DNA from 4 places in the Arthrobacter sp. NicSoilB8 genome. Region 2 is predicted to be linked to each of the others. Evidence: predicted binding sites of a transcription regulator. Region 2 holds the regulator's gene; each other region holds the start of a gene.
The links. The regulator LexA, encoded in region 2, represses DNA repair genes until DNA is damaged. The targets are predictions, from matches to a motif close to TCGAACANNTGTTCGA.
Positions count from the first base shown of each region.

Region 1 (4,211 bases), 820 kb from region 2:
TGTACGTCGGGGCGTCGCTGTTCAGCTGGATCCAGGGCGCCCTGACGGCCACCGCCGTTCAGCGGCTCAGCTACGGGCTCCGCGGCGCCGTGGAAAAAAAGCTTCATGTGCTGCCGTCCAGCCATTTCGAGGAACAGCGCCGCGGCGAGGTGCTCAGCCGGGCCACGAACGACGTCGACAACATCTCGCAGGCCCTCAACCAGCTCCTTAACCAGCTGATCATGTCGGTCCTGATGCTCTCCGCCGCACTCGCCATGATGCTGTGGCTCTCGCCGCTGCTGGCACTGATCGCGGTCCTGTCCGTGCCCGTGTCCACTTTCATCACTGTCATGGTGGCCCGGCATTCCCAGGCGCACTTCACGGAGCAGTGGAGCAGCACAGGAGCCATGCACGCCCAACTCGAGGAACTCTTCACCGGTCACGAAGTGGTCAAGGCCTTCGGCCGGCAGGAGGAGTCGGCGGCGAGCTTCCGGGACTGCAACGACAAGCTGACGCGTTCCAGTGCCCGCGCCCAATACCTGTCCGGCATTGTCCAGCCGCTGATGGTGTTTGTCGCCAACCTCAACTACGTTGCGGTGGCTGTTGTGGGGGCGCTCCAGGTGACGGCGGGGGCCATGACGATCGGCGGCATCCAGGCCTTCATTCAGTTCTCCCGCCTGTTCAGCCAGCCGATGGGCCAGATCGGCGGGATGCTGACCCTCCTGCAGTCCTGCCTGGCCTCCGCGGAGCGTGTGTTTGAGCTGCTCGACGCTCCGGAGATCCCGCCGGACACCGGGGTGCCGGCCGGTTCAGCAAACGGCGCCGGCAAGCACCGCGGCGCAGGTGCTCCGCGAAGAATCCCTGGCGCGCTCAAATCCACCGGCCAGCGCAAATCCCCTAACGGGCGCAAATCCCCGAACGGACGCGGCGCCCATGTGCCACCGCATCCGGGCACGGTGGCGGGCCGTGTCACTTTCGAGCACGTTAGCTTCAGCTACAGCCCCGGGACCCCCGTGGTGCAGGACCTTTCCTTCACGGTGGAGCCGGGCCAGACTGTGGCCATCGTGGGACACACCGGGGCGGGCAAGACCACCGTGGTGAACCTCCTGATGCGCTTCTATGAGCTCGACTCCGGGCGGATCCTGGTGGACTCAACCGACATTGCCGGCATCCCGCGGGACGAGCTGCGGTCCATCTTTGGAACGGTGCTGCAGGACGCCTGGCTGTTCACCGGCAGCATCAGGGAGAACATCGAGTACGGCCGGCCCGGGGCCTCCGACGCCGACATCGTCGAGGCGGCCCGGGCCAGCCACGTGGACCAGTTTGTCCGGTCCCTGCCGGCCGGCTACGCCACGATGCTCGGCAACGACGGCGACTCCCTGAGCCGGGGGCAGCGCCAGCTGGTCTCGATCGCGCGGGCGCAGCTCGCGGGGCGCAGCATCCTGGTGCTGGACGAGGCGACGAGTTCCGTTGACAGCCGCACCGAGGTGCAGATCCGGCACGCAATGGAGCGGCTGCGGCAAGGTCACACTAGCTTCGTGATCGCACACCGTTTGTCCACGGTGCGTGACGCTGATCTAATTCTCGTCATGGACCACGGACGGATCGTTGAACACGGAACCCACCAGCAGCTGCTGGCCAGGAGCGGGCTCTACAAGGATTTGTATGCGGCACAGTTCGCCGGTCGCGAACAGGTGGCTGCCGCCCCGGAGCCGGAACTGTGAGCCCCGCCGACACCGCGGGGGAGCGTTTCCCCGGTGCCTGGCGGACCAATCCGGCCAGCTCCGTCCCGCTTTTCGAACAGCTCCGGCTCTACGTCATTGAACGCGCCGACAACGGCACACTCGCACCCGGCACGAGGCTGCCGGCGGTGCGGAGCCTCGCCGGCGAACTGGGCGTGGCACCCCACACGGTGGCGCGCGCCTACAAGGAACTGGAGGCGGCCGGCGTCGTGGTGACGCGGGGCCGGAACGGCACGGTGGTCTGCGCCCGCGACGCCGCCTGGAGCTCGCTGTCTGCCGCCGCCGCCGAGTTCGCCGCGGCCGCCAAGGCGCAGGGCGCGAGCTTCGCCGAGGCGGTGCAGCTGCTGGCCGCCGCTTACGACCGGCACTAGCACATCCGGGGCCGCCCCGCGGCGCTCGGAATAGTTTTTCGAAGAAGTTTTCGATTAGCATTAGATTCGTGCCTAAAGCTGTAGCTGAAGATCCAGCCGTTGAAGTCCAGTCCGCCATCGAACCGCTGGCAGCCCGTGAGGCCGTCCCGTCCCGTCCCGCGGTCAAACGCCCGGACATGACACGGCTGGTGGTCAAGGGGGCCCGCGAGCACAACCTGCGCAACGTCGACCTCGACCTGCCGCGCGATGCCATGATCGTCTTCACCGGCCTGTCCGGGTCCGGCAAGTCCTCCCTGGCGTTCGACACCATCTTCGCCGAAGGCCAGCGCCGGTACGTTGAATCGCTCTCGGCCTACGCCCGGCAGTTCCTCGGCCAGGTGGACAAGCCCGACGTCGACTTCATCGAAGGACTCTCGCCGGCGGTGTCCATCGACCAGAAGTCCACAAGCAAGAACCCGCGCTCGACCGTCGGCACCATCACCGAGATCTACGACTACATGCGCCTGCTCTGGGCCCGTGTTGGCCGGCCGCATTGCCCCGTCTGCGGTGAGCCCGTGACGAAGCAGACCCCGCAGCAGATCGTGGACCAGCTGCTCGAGCTCCCGGACGGCACACGCTTCCAGGTGCTGGCACCCGTGGTCCGCGGCCGCAAGGGCGAGTTCGTCGACCTCTTCAAGGAACTCACCGCCAAGGGCTACTCCCGGGCCCGTGTGGACGGCGAGCTCGTCCAGCTGAGCGATCCGCCGAAGCTGGGCAAGCAGTTCAAGCACACCATCGAAGTGGTGGTAGACCGCCTCGTGGTCAAGGAAGGCATCAGCCAGCGCCTGACCGACTCCGTCGAAACCGCCCTTGGCCTGGCCGAGGGCCGTGTCCTCGCCGAATTCGTCGACCTCGACGCGGATGACCCCGAGCGGATCAGGGCGTTCTCCGAACACCTTGCCTGCCCCAACGAGCACCCGCTCGCCATAGACGAAATCGAGCCGCGCTCCTTTTCCTTCAACAACCCCTTCGGCGCCTGCACCGCCTGCAGCGGCATCGGCACCAAGCTCGAAGTGGACGAGGAACTCATCATCCCGAACCCGGAGCTCTCGCTTGCGGAGGGCGCCATCGCGCCGTGGTCGCTGGGCACCGCCACCACCGAGTACTGGAACCGGCTGCTCGGCGGCCTCGCCAAGGAGCTCGGCTTCTCCATGACGACGGCGTGGGAGAAGCTCGACGCCGATGTCCGGCAGACGGTGCTGCACGGCAAGGACCACAAGGTGGTGGTGCAGTACCGGAACCGCTTCGGCCGGGAACGCAAGTACAGCACCGGCTTCGAGGGCGTGGTGCAGTACGTCCACCGCAAGCACGGCGAAACCGATTCCGACTCGGCGCGTGACCGCTACGAGGAATATATGCGCCAGGTCCCGTGCCCGGCCTGTAACGGCGCACGGCTGAACCCCGCGTCGCTCTCGGTGCTGATCAACGGCAAGTCGATCGCCGAGGTCGCGGCGCTGCCCATGCGCGAATGCGCGCACTTCCTCGACAACCTCGTCCTGACCGGGCGCGAAGCCCAGATCGCCCACCAGGTCCTCAAGGAAATCCAGGCCCGGCTGACCTTCCTGCTCGACGTCGGGCTCGAGTACCTGAACCTGGAACGTCCGTCCGGGACCCTGTCCGGCGGCGAGGCGCAGCGCATCCGGCTTGCCACGCAGATCGGCTCCGGCCTGGTCGGCGTTCTCTACGTCCTGGACGAGCCGTCCATCGGCCTGCACCAGCGCGACAACCGCCGCCTGATTGAAACGCTCACCCGGCTCCGGGACCTCGGCAACACCCTGATCGTGGTGGAGCATGACGAGGACACCATCCAGGAGGCCGACTGGGTAGTGGACATCGGACCGGGCGCCGGCGAGCACGGCGGCATGGTGGTCCATTCCGGTTCCTACCAGGCGCTGCTGGAAAATACGGACTCGCTGACCGGCGACTACCTCGCAGGCCGGAAGAAAATTGAGATCCCGAAGAAGCGGCGCAAGTACGACAAGAAGCGCGAGCTCAAGGTGGTCGGGGCAAAGGAGAACAACCTCCTCAACGTTGATGCCAGCTTCCCGCTGGGTCTCTTCACCGCCGTCACCGGTGTCAG
Region 1 is NZ_AP024655.1:2,439,602-2,443,812, forward strand. It holds gene LDO15_RS10910 (ABC transporter ATP-binding protein) at 1-1,703, shown strand, start outside; gene LDO15_RS10915 (GntR family transcriptional regulator) at 1,700-2,092, shown strand; gene uvrA (excinuclease ABC subunit UvrA) at 2,269-4,211, shown strand, end outside.
Region 1: a site for LexA is predicted at 2,131-2,146, ahead of uvrA (excinuclease ABC subunit UvrA). Genes of this name have one in related genera too.

Region 2 (4,211 bases):
TTGGTCTCCACGGCCACCCTGGCACTGCAGACGCAGATTGTCGGCCGCGACCTGCCCAGGCTGCTCAAGGCCATCACGCCGGCGCTGGAACGGCCCGTCAAGGTCGCCCTGGTGAAGGGGCGGGCCAACTATGTGTGCCGGCACAAGCTCGAAGGCGGCTTCCCGTCCGAGGAACCATCGGAGGGGCAGCTGTTCTCCCTCGGTGAGGACACGTCCGTGCCGCACTTCGCCGCCGCGCTCGGCGGCCCGTCCTCCCAGCTCGGCAAGGAGGTAGTCCGCCTGCGTGAATGGGCCGAGGAGACGGCGACGGGGGACCGGGACGAGCTCATGCCGGGTGTCACGGACCGCGCCTGGCGCCAGGTCTCGGTCACCTCCATGGAGTGCCTCGGAGCCCAGAAGTGCCCGCTCGCGGCCGAGTGCTTCAGCGAACTGGCGCGGCAAAATGCCGCCGACGCCGACGTCGTCGTCACCAACCATGCCATGCTCGCCGTCAGCGCCTTCGAAGGCTTGGCGGTCCTGCCCGAGTACGACGTCGTAGTGGTGGACGAGGCGCACGAACTCCAGGACCGCGTCACGGGAGCGGTCTCCGGCCAGCTCTCCGTGGCGATGGTGCACGCCGCCGCCTCCGGAGCCCGGAAGCACACGGGCATCACCGTGGACGCTTTGAACAATGCCGCCTCGCACCTGGAACTGGCCATTGACGGCGTACCCAGCGGGTTGATGCCCAACGGCCTGAACACCGAACAGCTGGACTGCATCGACCAGTTGCGCGACGCCTGCCGCGCCGCGCTGTCCGATTCCAAGGGGGACAGCTCCACGCCGGCCGACGGCGGACGCCAGCTCGCCCGGTCACGCCTGATGGTCATTCTGGAACTCTGCGAACGCCTCCTGGCCGCGCGCGAAAACCGCGAAGTTGTCTGGTTCTCCCGCAACAGCAGCTTCGACCCGGCGCAGGGCTACTCCCCGCCGGACGAGAGCGCGCCGGCCCTGATCAATGTTGCCCCGTTGAGCGTCGCGGGGCGTTTGCGTGAGGGACTGTTCGCGGACCACACCGTGATCCTGACCTCGGCCACGCTGGCCATCGGAGCGGCATTCGAGCCTGCCGCCGGAGGCCTCGGCCTCGTCGGCAGCGGTGCCCCGAGCTGGACCGGCGTCGACGTGGGATCCCCCTTCGACTATCCCAAGCAGGGCATCCTCTACGTCGCCCGGCACTTGCCCAAGCCCGGCCGCGGGACATCCCCCGAGGCCTTGGACGAACTCGAGAAGCTGATCCGCGCCTCGGGCGGCGGTGCCCTGTGCCTGTTTTCTTCGCGGCGTGCGGCGGAGGAGGCGGCCGAGGCCATGCGGCCCCGGCTGGACGTCAGCATCCTGTGCCAGGGGGAGTCGAGCATGACGGCGCTCGTGCGGCAGTTCGCAGATGAGCCGGACACGTGCTTGTTCGGCACTATGTCACTGTGGCAGGGCGTGGACGTTCCCGGGGTGTCCTGCCGCCTGGTGGTCATTGACCGGATTCCGTTCCCCCGGCCGGATGATCCGCTCATGACGGCACGCTCTCGGGCAGTGGCCCAGGCCGGCGGCAACGGCTTCATGTCCGTCTCGGCGACGCACGCCGCGATCCGCCTCGCGCAGGGGGCCGGACGGCTGATCCGCTCGACGTCGGACAAGGGTGTTGTGGCGGTGCTGGATTCGCGGCTGTCCACGGAGCGCTACGGCGGATTCCTCCGCGCAGCGCTTCCGCCCTTCTGGCCCACCACCGACCCTGCGATAGCCGTGGCCGCCCTGCAGCGCCTCGCGAAGGACTCCGGCCAGGACTAGAACTCCGGCGGGGCCGGAGTCAGGACCGGGCCTCGCGAAGGACTCCGGCCAGGACTAGAACTCCGGCCAGGACTAGGACTCCGGCGGGGCCGGAGTCAGGACCGGGGCCGGCACTAGGGCAGGGCCGGGGGCCGGAGCACCCGGATCGGCCATGTGGTCCGTGGTGGCTGCAGGGAGTGTGGTGGCTACAGGGAGCGGAGTACCGAGACGACCTTGCCCATGATCACGGCGTGATCGCCGAGGATGGGCTCGTACTGGGTGTTCTGCGGCAGCAGCCAGGTGTGGCCGTCGCGCTGGCGGAACGTCTTGACCGTGGCCTCGTCATCGAGCAGGGCGGCAACGATGTCACCGTTCACGGCGTCGCCCTGGCGGCGGACAACCACCCAGTCGCCGTCGCAGATGGCGGCATCGATCATCGAGTCGCCGGCCACCTTGAGCATGAAGAGTTCGCCGTGGCCCACGAGCTGGCGCGGCAGGGGCATGACGTCCTCCACCACCTGGTCGGCGAGGATTGGCCCGCCGGCCGCGATGCGTCCGACGAACGGCACCATGGCCGTGTCGGTGGCGCTGGCGAGTTCGGTGACGGAGAGGCCGCCGACGGCGCGGAGGCCGCTCGACTTCTCGACTCCCGAAATGGATGTGGTCCCCTCATCCAGGGTCAGTGGCATGAGCACTTCCATGGCCCGCGGGCGCTTGGGGTCGCGGCGCAGGTAGCCAAGTTTTTCAAGCTGGGAGAGCTGGTGGGTCACACTCGACAGGCTGGCGAGTCCGACCGTGTCGCCGATTTCCCGCATGGACGGCGGGTAGCCGTTGTCCGTGACGGAGCGCTGGATGGTCTCCAGGATTTTCTTCTGCCGGACGGTGAGGCTCTTGGGGGTCCGTGCGGGCTGGGCGCTCCGTGAGGTGGCCCTGCCGCCGGTGGCTTGAGTTGCCATGTTCGCCAACGCCTTTCCGTTCCACCCGGTGGCCGTGGCTGCTGCCGCCGGGAACTTCCGGCCTGAAATGTCAGACCCTCCTGATCAACTGCCTATGAACGAGTTCACAGTGGTTGTTCCTTCCCTCAAAAGTAGGCCAGCCGGAGAGCTTTTTCAAACATTTGTTCTAGCGAGTCTCGACATCGTTCGTTACTAAGTGCTAAAACAGAACAAGCAACATTCGAATATGTGTTCGATACGAAGTTTCACTTACTGACTGCACAGTTCGGTTCTATGTTCGAAGGTTTGGCCGGTTGGCGGCGAGTACGTGGAGTACGCCGGGCGGCACCGTATGGTCCAGGAGGGCTCAGTTCATGTCAGCAGCAAGCGCGTTTCACGGCACTTTTGTTCACGGCGTCACGGAACAGCACGGCAATGCACGTCGTTACGGGGCCGCGTCTTCCGCCGCCCGGTCGCAGCAGGTGCGGCAGCCAAAGCAGCCGCCGATGCGGCTCACGCGGCGTGGGCGCTTCGTCTTCTTCGGCGTCCCGCTGATCCTGCTGGCGGCGTTCATCCTGTCGTTTAGCGGGTTCCTCAACGCTCCCGCGAAGGCGGCGGATTCGGCGGACCAGCTCTCCGTGACACCCACCGTTTCCGTGACGGTGCAGCCGGGGGAGTCGCTCTGGGCCATTGCGGGGTCTGTGGCACCCGAGCGCGATCCCCGCGACGTCGTGGCCGACATCGTGCAGCTGAACAATCTCGATGCTGCGCGCGTGATGCCGGGCCAGCAGCTGTTTGTCCCGTCCAAATAGCATCCCGTAAGTACTGCCGCAGGCGTCACAGTTTCAGGGCCCGTCGAGCTACCACTTAAACTGGTCACGTGACTGACCAGCTTGAGCGCCTCAACCGACTGCCCCTTCGAACCAATCTCCGCGGCCTGCGGCCTTATGGCGCGCCCCAGCTGGACGTCCCCATCCTGCTCAACGTCAACGAGAACACTCACGGGGTTCCGGCCGATGTCCGCGCGGCCATTACTGAAGCAGTCAGCGCGGCCGCTGCCGGCCTGAACCGGTACCCGGACCGCGAGTTCACGCAATTGCGTGAAGCCCTCGCCGAGTACCTCGGCCACGGTCTCGACGCGGAGAACATCTGGGCCGCGAACGGTTCCAACGAGGTCCTCCAGCAAATCCTCCAGGCATTCGGCGGCCCCGGCCGGACCGCTCTCGGTTTCCCTCCCACCTACTCGATGTACCCGCTGCTGGCCTCCGGCACGGATACGGGGTACATCGTCGGGGCCCGGGCGGCAGACTACGGACTCAGCGCGGAATCGGCAGCCCGGCAGGTCCGGGAACTTCAGCCGAACATCGTCTTCCTCTGCTCCCCGAACAACCCCACCGGCACGGGTCTCGGACTTGATGTCGTCGAGGCCGTCTATGACGCGGGCGAGGCCAGCCAGACCGTCGTGATTGTCGACGAGGCCTA
Region 2 is NZ_AP024655.1:1,624,022-1,628,232, forward strand. It holds gene LDO15_RS07265 (ATP-dependent DNA helicase) at 1-1,815, shown strand, start outside; gene lexA (transcriptional repressor LexA) at 2,001-2,750, opposite strand; gene LDO15_RS07275 (LysM peptidoglycan-binding domain-containing protein) at 3,236-3,541, shown strand; gene LDO15_RS07280 (histidinol-phosphate transaminase) at 3,610-4,211, shown strand, end outside.

Region 3 (4,211 bases), 1.3 Mb from region 2:
TCCCGAGGGGGAGATCCAGCCGGGCGGGCTGGTTTTGCTGGCCCCGACGGGTTGCCAGGCCGAGGAGTGTTTGAGGCGGTGGTGTTTGGGGCAGGGCTGGCCCAGGTTGGCGATGCCGGTGGTGCCGCCGTCGGCCCAGGCCAGCAGGTGGTCCGCGTCGTTGTCCAGGGAGTGGTTGTTACAGCCCGTGAACGTGCAGTGGCTGTCGCGGAGCCGGAGCCAGTGCCGCTGGGCCTTGGTGACCCGGTAGCTGCTCCGGCCGATTTCCAGCGGGGCACCGTCCCGCGGGTCAACCAGGACCCGGTAGAAGGACCCGGCGCCCTCGGCGACCAGACGCCGGGCCATCGACGGCGGGATCGGCCCGTACCCGTCCAGGACGGCCGGTTCCCCGGTGACGCCGAGCAGGGACAGGACCGGGACGGTGACCAGGACCTGCGCCCGCGGCGACGGCACACCCCCACCCACACACCCGCCCATGCCCGTGCCGGTGTCCGGTCCGCCGGCCCGGCCGGTGCCGGTGGTGGTGCCGGCCGGCCCGCAGTTGGCCATGCCGTCGCCGGTGGTCCCGGTGCCGGTGTTCCCGCCGGGACTGGTGGTGGTGGTGAGGAGCCAGGTGGCGGTGATGTCGGCGCGGAGCTGGGCCAGGGTGCGGGCCTCGTCCGGGCCCTGGAGGGCGCGGGCGGCCGTGGTGGCCCGGTCCCAGATCCCGGCGGCGGTGTCGGCCGGGAGGTAGGCCGAGAGCCAGGCCATGCCGTCCCGGTCCGGGACGTACTCGACCCGCCGGTCCGCGGCGCTTCGGGCGTGGCGGGCCTCGAGGCTGTCCCGGTGGTGGCGTTCGCGCCAGGTGCGGGCCTTGGCCCGGAACCGGGACGCCGTGAGCTCCCCGGCCGGGCAGCCCCGGGCCGGGTCCGGGGCGCCGGGGTCCAGGAAGTGCGCCTCCAGCCCGGCCGCCCCGGCCCGGTCCAGGTTCTGGGTTTCGTCGATAATGACCCGGGCGTGGGCCCAGGAGATCGTCCCGGCGCCCAACGCGGCCAGGGTCAGCGGCAGCGCCGTGGTCAGGGCGTGGGCCTCGGCGAGCAGGGCCCCGGCGGCGCGTTCGCTCACGGTCAGGACACCCGCGACCTCGGCGACCAGCGCCATTTCCTGCACGGTGTGCTCCCGCGGGGACGCCGCCGGGGCCGCCAGGGCCGTGGCCGCCCGCAGATAGTCCGCGGCCAGACGCACCTTCAACGCCGCCATCCGGGCCTCCAGCCGCGCCACCCCGGCCAACCCGTCCAGACACCCCTCCGCCACATCCCGCAACGGATCAGAGCCCCGCAACGGATCGGCGTTGTGTAGCGGATCCGCGTCCCGCAAAGGATCAGCGTTGCGCGGGCCGGCGGGCTGGAACAGATCGGCATCGTCCAGTGAATCGGCGTTGCGCAGCGGATTCACCTTGCGCAGCGGATCCCCGTTGTGCGGCCGGTCGGCGCCGGGCGGATCAGCCGGGCCGGCAACGGTTCCGAGGCCGGCACCGGCGCCCGTGAAAGCAGCAACTCCGGCAACAAGCGCGGCAGCAGACGCGGCGACGGCCGCCAGGGCCTCCCTGCTTTCCGCACCCCACGCCGCCGTGTTATCCATGCCTCGATCATCTCGCGAGCCACCGACAATATGTACGAAATGGGGCTGAACCGGATTTCTCTCGTGGTTGGTGGCGCCAGGCGACGTTGAGGCTGCTGTTGACGGTCTCACGCTCCGCAACGGTGATCTGGAGAGCTCAGGCTCGCCCGGTTCCTCTGAGAGGTCGGGCGTCATTCAATTCGCCGGGAAAGTGATCTCGCACCATAGGTTGTCGGGTCCGACGTGAACCCTGGCGTCGGCGACTGGGGCATCAGCCCGGACGATGTGGGCGTTCATGGCGGTGAATGCGGCCAGCAGATTCTCGTTGGGGATGTCGCCCCATTGCTCGACTTTCCCGTAGGGGAGCATCGCGTAGGTTCCGTGATTGCCGATGGCGTTGGTGACGTAGTCCCGCGGTGTGGCGTTGTGGGAGCCGTGGTGGCCGATCTTGTAGAACGCAGGGTCTGAGACGAGGGCGCGAGCCGAAGGGTCTTGCAGGACATGCTCCCAGGCGCCCTGTTGCGAGTCGCCCACGAAGACGAGCCTGGTGCCGACGACGTCCAGAACAAGGAAGACGCTGGTGTTGTTGACGGACCGCTCGAGGATGGAAGCCGCCGCCAGAAGTTCGTTCGCGTCGTCGAGGAGCGTCTTGAGGTTGAGTGTTGCCAGAGCGCTGACGAGTTCGATGCCGATGTCGCGAGTGACGTCGTCTGGCGTGACACTAAAGATCCCGTCGAAGAGTGGCTTGGCCGGTGTCTGGTCGCCAGCGGAGCCGCTCGCGGATTCGGCATCCAGGGCCTGTTGCAAGGCGAGCCAGCGGGCCGACGCGGGAGGGTTCATCCGTTTGAGCTGATCAGGGTCACGGGATGGTCCGAGGACGTGTACGTTGACGCCCGGCACCGATGTGCGGATGACGTTGAGCTGGGCGAACTTGTCCGGGAGGTACCGTACCTTCGGGACGTTGAAGAAGTGTTTGCCGTTGCGTCCGAGCAGGCGGTCCATGGCGTCTTCATTTCCGAGCGAGTTCAAGGCCAGGGCGCTGGCAACCCCCAGAGCCAGGGTTCGTGCTTCGTCGTTTAGTGCGGCGGCCGCACGGCCGATCAGGGCGTTCAAGCTTCTCGCGGCGCGAGCGAGCCCGCTCTTCAGAACCCTGGCATCGTCGTCGGAATCGTCCTCGACGAACGGCACCCAGACTTCGCCGACGCGGACCTTTTCCCAATCGTCGTAAGCGAATCCTGTGATGTGGTCGGCATGGTGGTGAGTTGCCACGACCACATCGAGGGTGGGTGGTGTTCCTGGCGCGGCCGCCTCGGTGAGGTCGGCGATGATCGCATGAACGACGTCGAGGAGGGGCCGCGCCTTGCCCTGGCTGTGGACGCCGCAGTCCACCAGCATCCGCCAGGCCTGATCGTCCCGTTTGACGGTGGTCAGGAAGGCGTCGCCGAAGCCGACGTCGTACATGCGGACGGTGACTGAGGGAGCTGGCATTCTCAGGCTCCGTCCTGGCCGGCGTGCAGGCGAGCGAAAGACAACCGGAGCGTTGCGGGTTCGACGGTCCATGCCGAGAGCGCATCCATGTCTTCGACGTCGCCCATCCAGTCGCGGATCGACCCCAGCCGTTCGGTGCCAGCCCTATCGAATGCGAGGGCGCACTCTTTGAGGTCCCGCGACAGATCGTCGAGCTTCGCGCGGTCCGAAAGCGGCAACGGTTTGGTGACGAGGAATTCGACCCGGCCGTCCACGCGGGCGATCACAGTTGTGCCGGCGCGAACGGCTGCACGTTGAGATCGTGGGATCTGCGAACCGGCCTCGTCGGTTCGCTGATCTTTCAGGTCGTCTCGACGTTGGGCGAACTGGATGGAGACGATCGGCCGGGGTTGCCCGTCAGAGGCCCGGAGGTAGACGACACGGGCGCTGACTATCTCGATCTTCCCTGCGGCTTTGTCCAGGCCTAGTTCGTAGGCGTGTTCCACACCCCAGTTGTGAATGAGTTTCCGAAGACGCCTGCTATCGGGCTGTGAACTCAAATGCTCGGGGACCGCCCGCCCGGGGGCATCTTCCCCTGAGGACGGAGTGGTGGCGGGGTCGTCGGCGAAATAGACGGTACTGCCTGTGTCAAGATCGAGGGTTGCTTCCAAGATGAGGGGTGCCAGGTCGACGGCGTTGATCCCACCCCGGAGGTTCAGGTCCAGGGGCGGTTTGGACCAGACGAGGGACTCGTCAGCAAGGGAGGTCACCCCCGGAGGGTAGATCCCGCGCCGACGGAATGCCTCGACAAGAATTGCCCTGAGATGTGCGACGTCATCGGGGTAGAGTTCCCGGTCAGAGGTGACGATCGCCCGGACGACATCACCGAAAGTCACGTCGACGACGGGGAGGTATTCGAACGCCCGGACCACCATTTCCATGAACCTGTCGGCATTCATCGCCGCCGTGGCGGTGACGCGTTTGACCAAGTCTGGTGGGAGCGCACCCGGCGGGAGGATGCCGGTGCCCGCACTGGCGATACGCCGAAGATCGGCGATCTGCGCTTTGTAGGTGTCAATGAACGCGTCAAAGACGGCGGCGACGAAGCACGCCCCCCGATCGTGTGGTTCGACCGCTTTCAGGAA
Region 3 is NZ_AP024655.1:2,930,793-2,935,003, reverse strand. It holds gene LDO15_RS13210 (HNH endonuclease signature motif containing protein) at 1-1,620, opposite strand, end outside; gene LDO15_RS13205 (hypothetical protein) at 1,795-3,087, opposite strand; gene LDO15_RS13200 (hypothetical protein) at 3,090-4,211, opposite strand, start outside.
Region 3: a site for LexA is predicted at 1,643-1,658, ahead of LDO15_RS13210 (HNH endonuclease signature motif containing protein). Genes of this name have one in related genera too.

Region 4 (4,211 bases), 1.2 Mb from region 2:
AACGGGTTCAGCGAGACGCGACCGGGGCCGGGATTTCAATGTAGAGATTGGATCCTGCACTTGCCCGCAGGTACCAGTGTCTGCGGCGCCGCAACGGCCGGTAGGTGTGTCCGAAGGGGTCTTTCACGCGGACACGCTGCTTCAGCAGGTCCTGGTGTGTGAGCAGGCGGTCGATCTCCTCCAGATTGCTTGGGTGTGATGCAACGCCGTTGATGTCAAGAAACCATGAACCCTCGGCCGTCTCTGGCCCGTGTTCCAAGGCGAGGGTTTCGAACAGGGCCGTCACCGCTTCGTCCCTGGTAACGGGGTAGAAGCGCCGGATCCGGTGTCCTTCAGGGTGTGCGTTTTGCGCGTCCGTCCAGGCGTGGCGGAGCCAATGGAATTCCACCGGTCCGATCGAGGGCCCAAGAATCAGGCGGCGGTTAGGATCCAGGGCCAGGCGGTAGGCGCTTCCGTTGCGGTCGATGATGCACGCAGCTTCCCCGACGTATTCAAAGGCCGCCAGCAGTTCCCCTTCGGACCGGTGGTAGGAAAAGTCCCCGCTGTCATCGACAGCGATGAAATCCCGGTTCGTGCCGCCTGTGACCGGAAGACTCGATGCGTCCGGTATCCGCCGGGATTTGGTGTTCATTCTGGTTTGCTCCTGCCGAGGATCTGACCGCGACCACAGTGGCCGCAGTGTCCTCGTGTCTTATGACACCACCGCCGAAACCTCAACGGAACGGGCCTTAACGCTTTCCATATGCCGGAATCCCGGATATTTGCGTGATCTTAACGCCGGCCTGTCCGGGCTCACTAACGGGGCGGAAGTCAGTAGGGGCTTGTTTCGGCGGAGACCCGGGACTGGAGAGATCAGAGAGTTGCGGCACGGCGTTCGGCGGTCAAGTTCATGCCGGAGCCGCATAATGTTCTGGTGCGCCATTGACAGTTCGGCCTGAAGAACATGCAGCCTGAGCATTGAAACCTGCTATGGAGGCCTCTGGTGCTGAGGCAGTGGACTTGAGCCAGGTCCGGACGTCGGTGTCTTTCCTGCTGGCTTTGTAGAGGGCATGGTGTGATCGACACACCCTGCGCGCGACCTCACCTTACGTGTTTACTGCCTTGTTCACAGTGTCACTTTGCCGCCGCCGTCGACCGCCCAGCCGGGGTTGAAGGCGACCTCCCAGCGGTAGCCGTCGGGATCGGCGAAGTAGCCGGTGTAACCGCCCCAGGGCTGGGTCTTCGGTGCCGCGACGATGAGGGCTCCGGCGGACTCGGCCTCGGCCATCACCCAGTCGACTTCCGCCGTGCTGGCAAGGTTGTGGCTCAGTGTGATGGACGCAATGCCGGCAGGGGGATCGGTGGCCGCTTCGGACTGCATCTGGCCCGCGTCCCAGAGCGAGAGGAGGAGGCCGTGGTTGACCTGGATGAAGAGCACCTCGCCGGGGACTTCCCGGTGGACGGGCCATCCGAGGCCATCAACGTAGAAGCGGCGTGAGGCGTCAACACTGCGGACACCCAGCGAAATTAAGTCGACTCGTGGCTGCATCTTTCGATACTGTCATGCACATGCCCACAAATCACGCAGACGACAAGACCGCCCAGGCCGACCGGGAACAGCTCGCTGCCGTGAGGGTGGCTGTTGACGAGGTGGACGAGCAGATCGTGACCCTGATCGGACGCCGCGAACGGCTGATCCGGATCGCCGGAACCCTCAAGGCGGACAGCGCTGAGGTCCGTGCACCCGGGCGCGTGGAGCGCGTCATCGAACACGTCCGCGCCACGGCGGAAAAGAAGGACATCGACGTCGAGCTCGTCGAAAAGACCTACCGGGCCATGATCGATGCCTTCATCACCCTCGAGCTGGAAGTGTACAAGTCCAGCACGTAGGAGTTGCTGGGGAGGGGCTTAGAGGGCCTCTTCGACTGGCACGTTGGCCTGGTACTCGCGGCCGTCGGCGTCGCTGAACGCCGTCATGAGGTGGCCCTTTGGCAGCCCCAGCACCGTGGTGAGGGGGAAATGGCCGGTAATGGTGTTGCCCGAATGCTCAACCCCCTTGAGATCGAAATTCTCCTCCGTGCCGTCATGGCTGAAGCAGTAGAAGGAAACGGCCTCGCCGTTCATGAACTCGATCCCCATTCTGCGCTGGTGGGAATAGTCAGGGGTTGCCGCCAGGAGCCCCACCACATAGGCGCCCTGGCCGGGAATGTTTCCGTCTATATCAAAAGTCGCCACCAAGATTGAATCCTTGGCGGCGATGCTTACGTGCTTCAGGAGTGCGTTGTGGGAGCTCATGGCTCAATCCTGCTACCTGCACCAGCGTCCGTCCACCCCTGAACTGGGTTTTGTCGCCTCCCCGACGTAGACTGTATTTATTCGAATATATGTTCGAATATGAACCTGCTTTTGGTTGAGCCCGGTTCTGGTTGGTCTTGGTTCTGGTTGGCAAGGATCAGCTAACTGAGATCCAGCAGGGGATCGCCGGCACGGACAGGGCCGGCGGCATGCGGACGGCGCGGGAGGCAATGTGGGGATGTTCAGCGAGTCCGTCGATGTTGCCTGCACGCCCTCCGGGCAGCCACTGCGCCTGGACTGGGCGGGCCGGCGCTACACGGTCTGTGCGGAACCCGTCCGCTGGTATGAACGCCGCCAGTGGTGGACGGAGGAAGCCCGGGCGCCGATAGGGAGCGGTCCGGGCCTGGTCGACCATGAGATCTGGCGGGTCCAGGTGCGCGCCGCCGGGGAAGACACCGCGGAATCCACCCTCACCCTGGACCTGAGCCGGCACATCGGCAGCGGCCGGTGGCGGCTCCTGCGGATCCACGACGCCCTGAAGCCCCTGCGGAAGCCCGAAACAGCATGAACTTCACCCACCTGCACGTCTCCACCGCCTTCAGCGCCCACTACGGCGTCTCGTGGCCGGAGGAACTGGCCGCGGCCGCGGCCGCCGACGGCGCCACCGCGCTGGCCTGCACGGACCGCGACGGCCTGTACGGAACCGTCAAGCACCTGAAGGCGTGCATGGCCGCCGGGCTGGACGCGATCGTCGGCGTGGACCTCGCGGTCTTTGACGACGACGGCGACCTCCGCACCCAGCTCGGGGGACGCGTCGTCGTGCTCGCGCACGGCCACAACAACGGCGCCGGCTACCGGGCGCTGTGCCGGCTGATCTCCGACGCCCACGCCCGCACTACGGGCAAAGCCGGGGGAGCGGTGCCGGTGGCCGTCACCCGGGCGGAGCTGGCCTCCCGCACGGTGGACCCGGAAACCCTCCAGCCGGTCCTGACGGTCCTGATCGGCCCGGACTCCGACGTCGGCCGCGCCATGAGCGGCCGGAGATACCTGCGCCCCCGCACCTTGTTCAAACGCTGGCTGGACGCCCTGCCCCCCGGGACGCTGGCAGCGGAAGTGGTATCCCAGCTGAGTCCGCCCGGGGAGCCGCTGAGCACCGCCCACGCGGTGCGCATGCTCAAACTCGCCGCGGAACACGGGGTGCCCGCCGTGCTGAGCAACGCCGTGCGGTATGTCGCCGAGGACGGCGCGGCCACCGCCGATGTGCTGGACTCGGCGCGGACGCTCAAATCCCTCCCCGAGCTCTCCGCCGCCCCGCTGCTGCAGCCCAACGGGCAGGGCTGGCTCAAATCAGCGGCCCGGATGCTGCAGCTGGGCCAGGAGATCATCCACGCCGCCGGCTACGGCACGACGGACCTCAACCGGCTCCTCGCCCAGACCGAGGCGCTCGCGGACCGCTGCCGCATGGATCCCGTAGCCGACATGGGGTGGAAGCAGCCAGTGGTTCCGGAAGCGTCCGTGATCGGGATCGCCGGCGACGCGCTCGCCGAGCTGACCCTGCGCTGTGAGGCCGGCATCGGCCGCCGCTTCCCGGGCATCTCCGGGCAACAGGAACGGCAGATGCGGGACCGCCTGAAGCACGAGCTCCGGATCATCGACTCGCTGGGCTTCGCCTCCTATTTCCTGACCGTCGCCGAGGTCTCCCGTATGATCCTGGCCCTGGGCGTCCGGGCCGCCGCCCGCGGTTCGGGCGCCTCCAGCCTGGTCAACTACCTGATCGACATCAGCCAGGTGAACCCGCTCCAGCACGACCTCATCTTCGAACGCTTCCTCTCCCGTGACCGCGCCACCCTGCCCGACATCGACATAGACGTTGAAAGCGCCGAACGGCACAACGTCTACCGGAAGATCTTTGAGCGCTTCGGCGCCGAACGGGTCAC
Region 4 is NZ_AP024655.1:2,777,051-2,781,261, reverse strand. It holds gene LDO15_RS12515 (hypothetical protein) at 8-631, opposite strand; gene LDO15_RS12510 (VOC family protein) at 1,106-1,528, opposite strand; gene LDO15_RS12505 (chorismate mutase) at 1,543-1,869, shown strand; gene LDO15_RS12500 (hypothetical protein) at 1,888-2,274, opposite strand; gene LDO15_RS12495 (DUF6504 family protein) at 2,507-2,842, shown strand; gene dnaE (DNA polymerase III subunit alpha) at 2,839-4,211, shown strand, end outside.
Region 4: a site for LexA is predicted at 2,356-2,371, ahead of LDO15_RS12495 (DUF6504 family protein). Genes of this name have one in related genera too.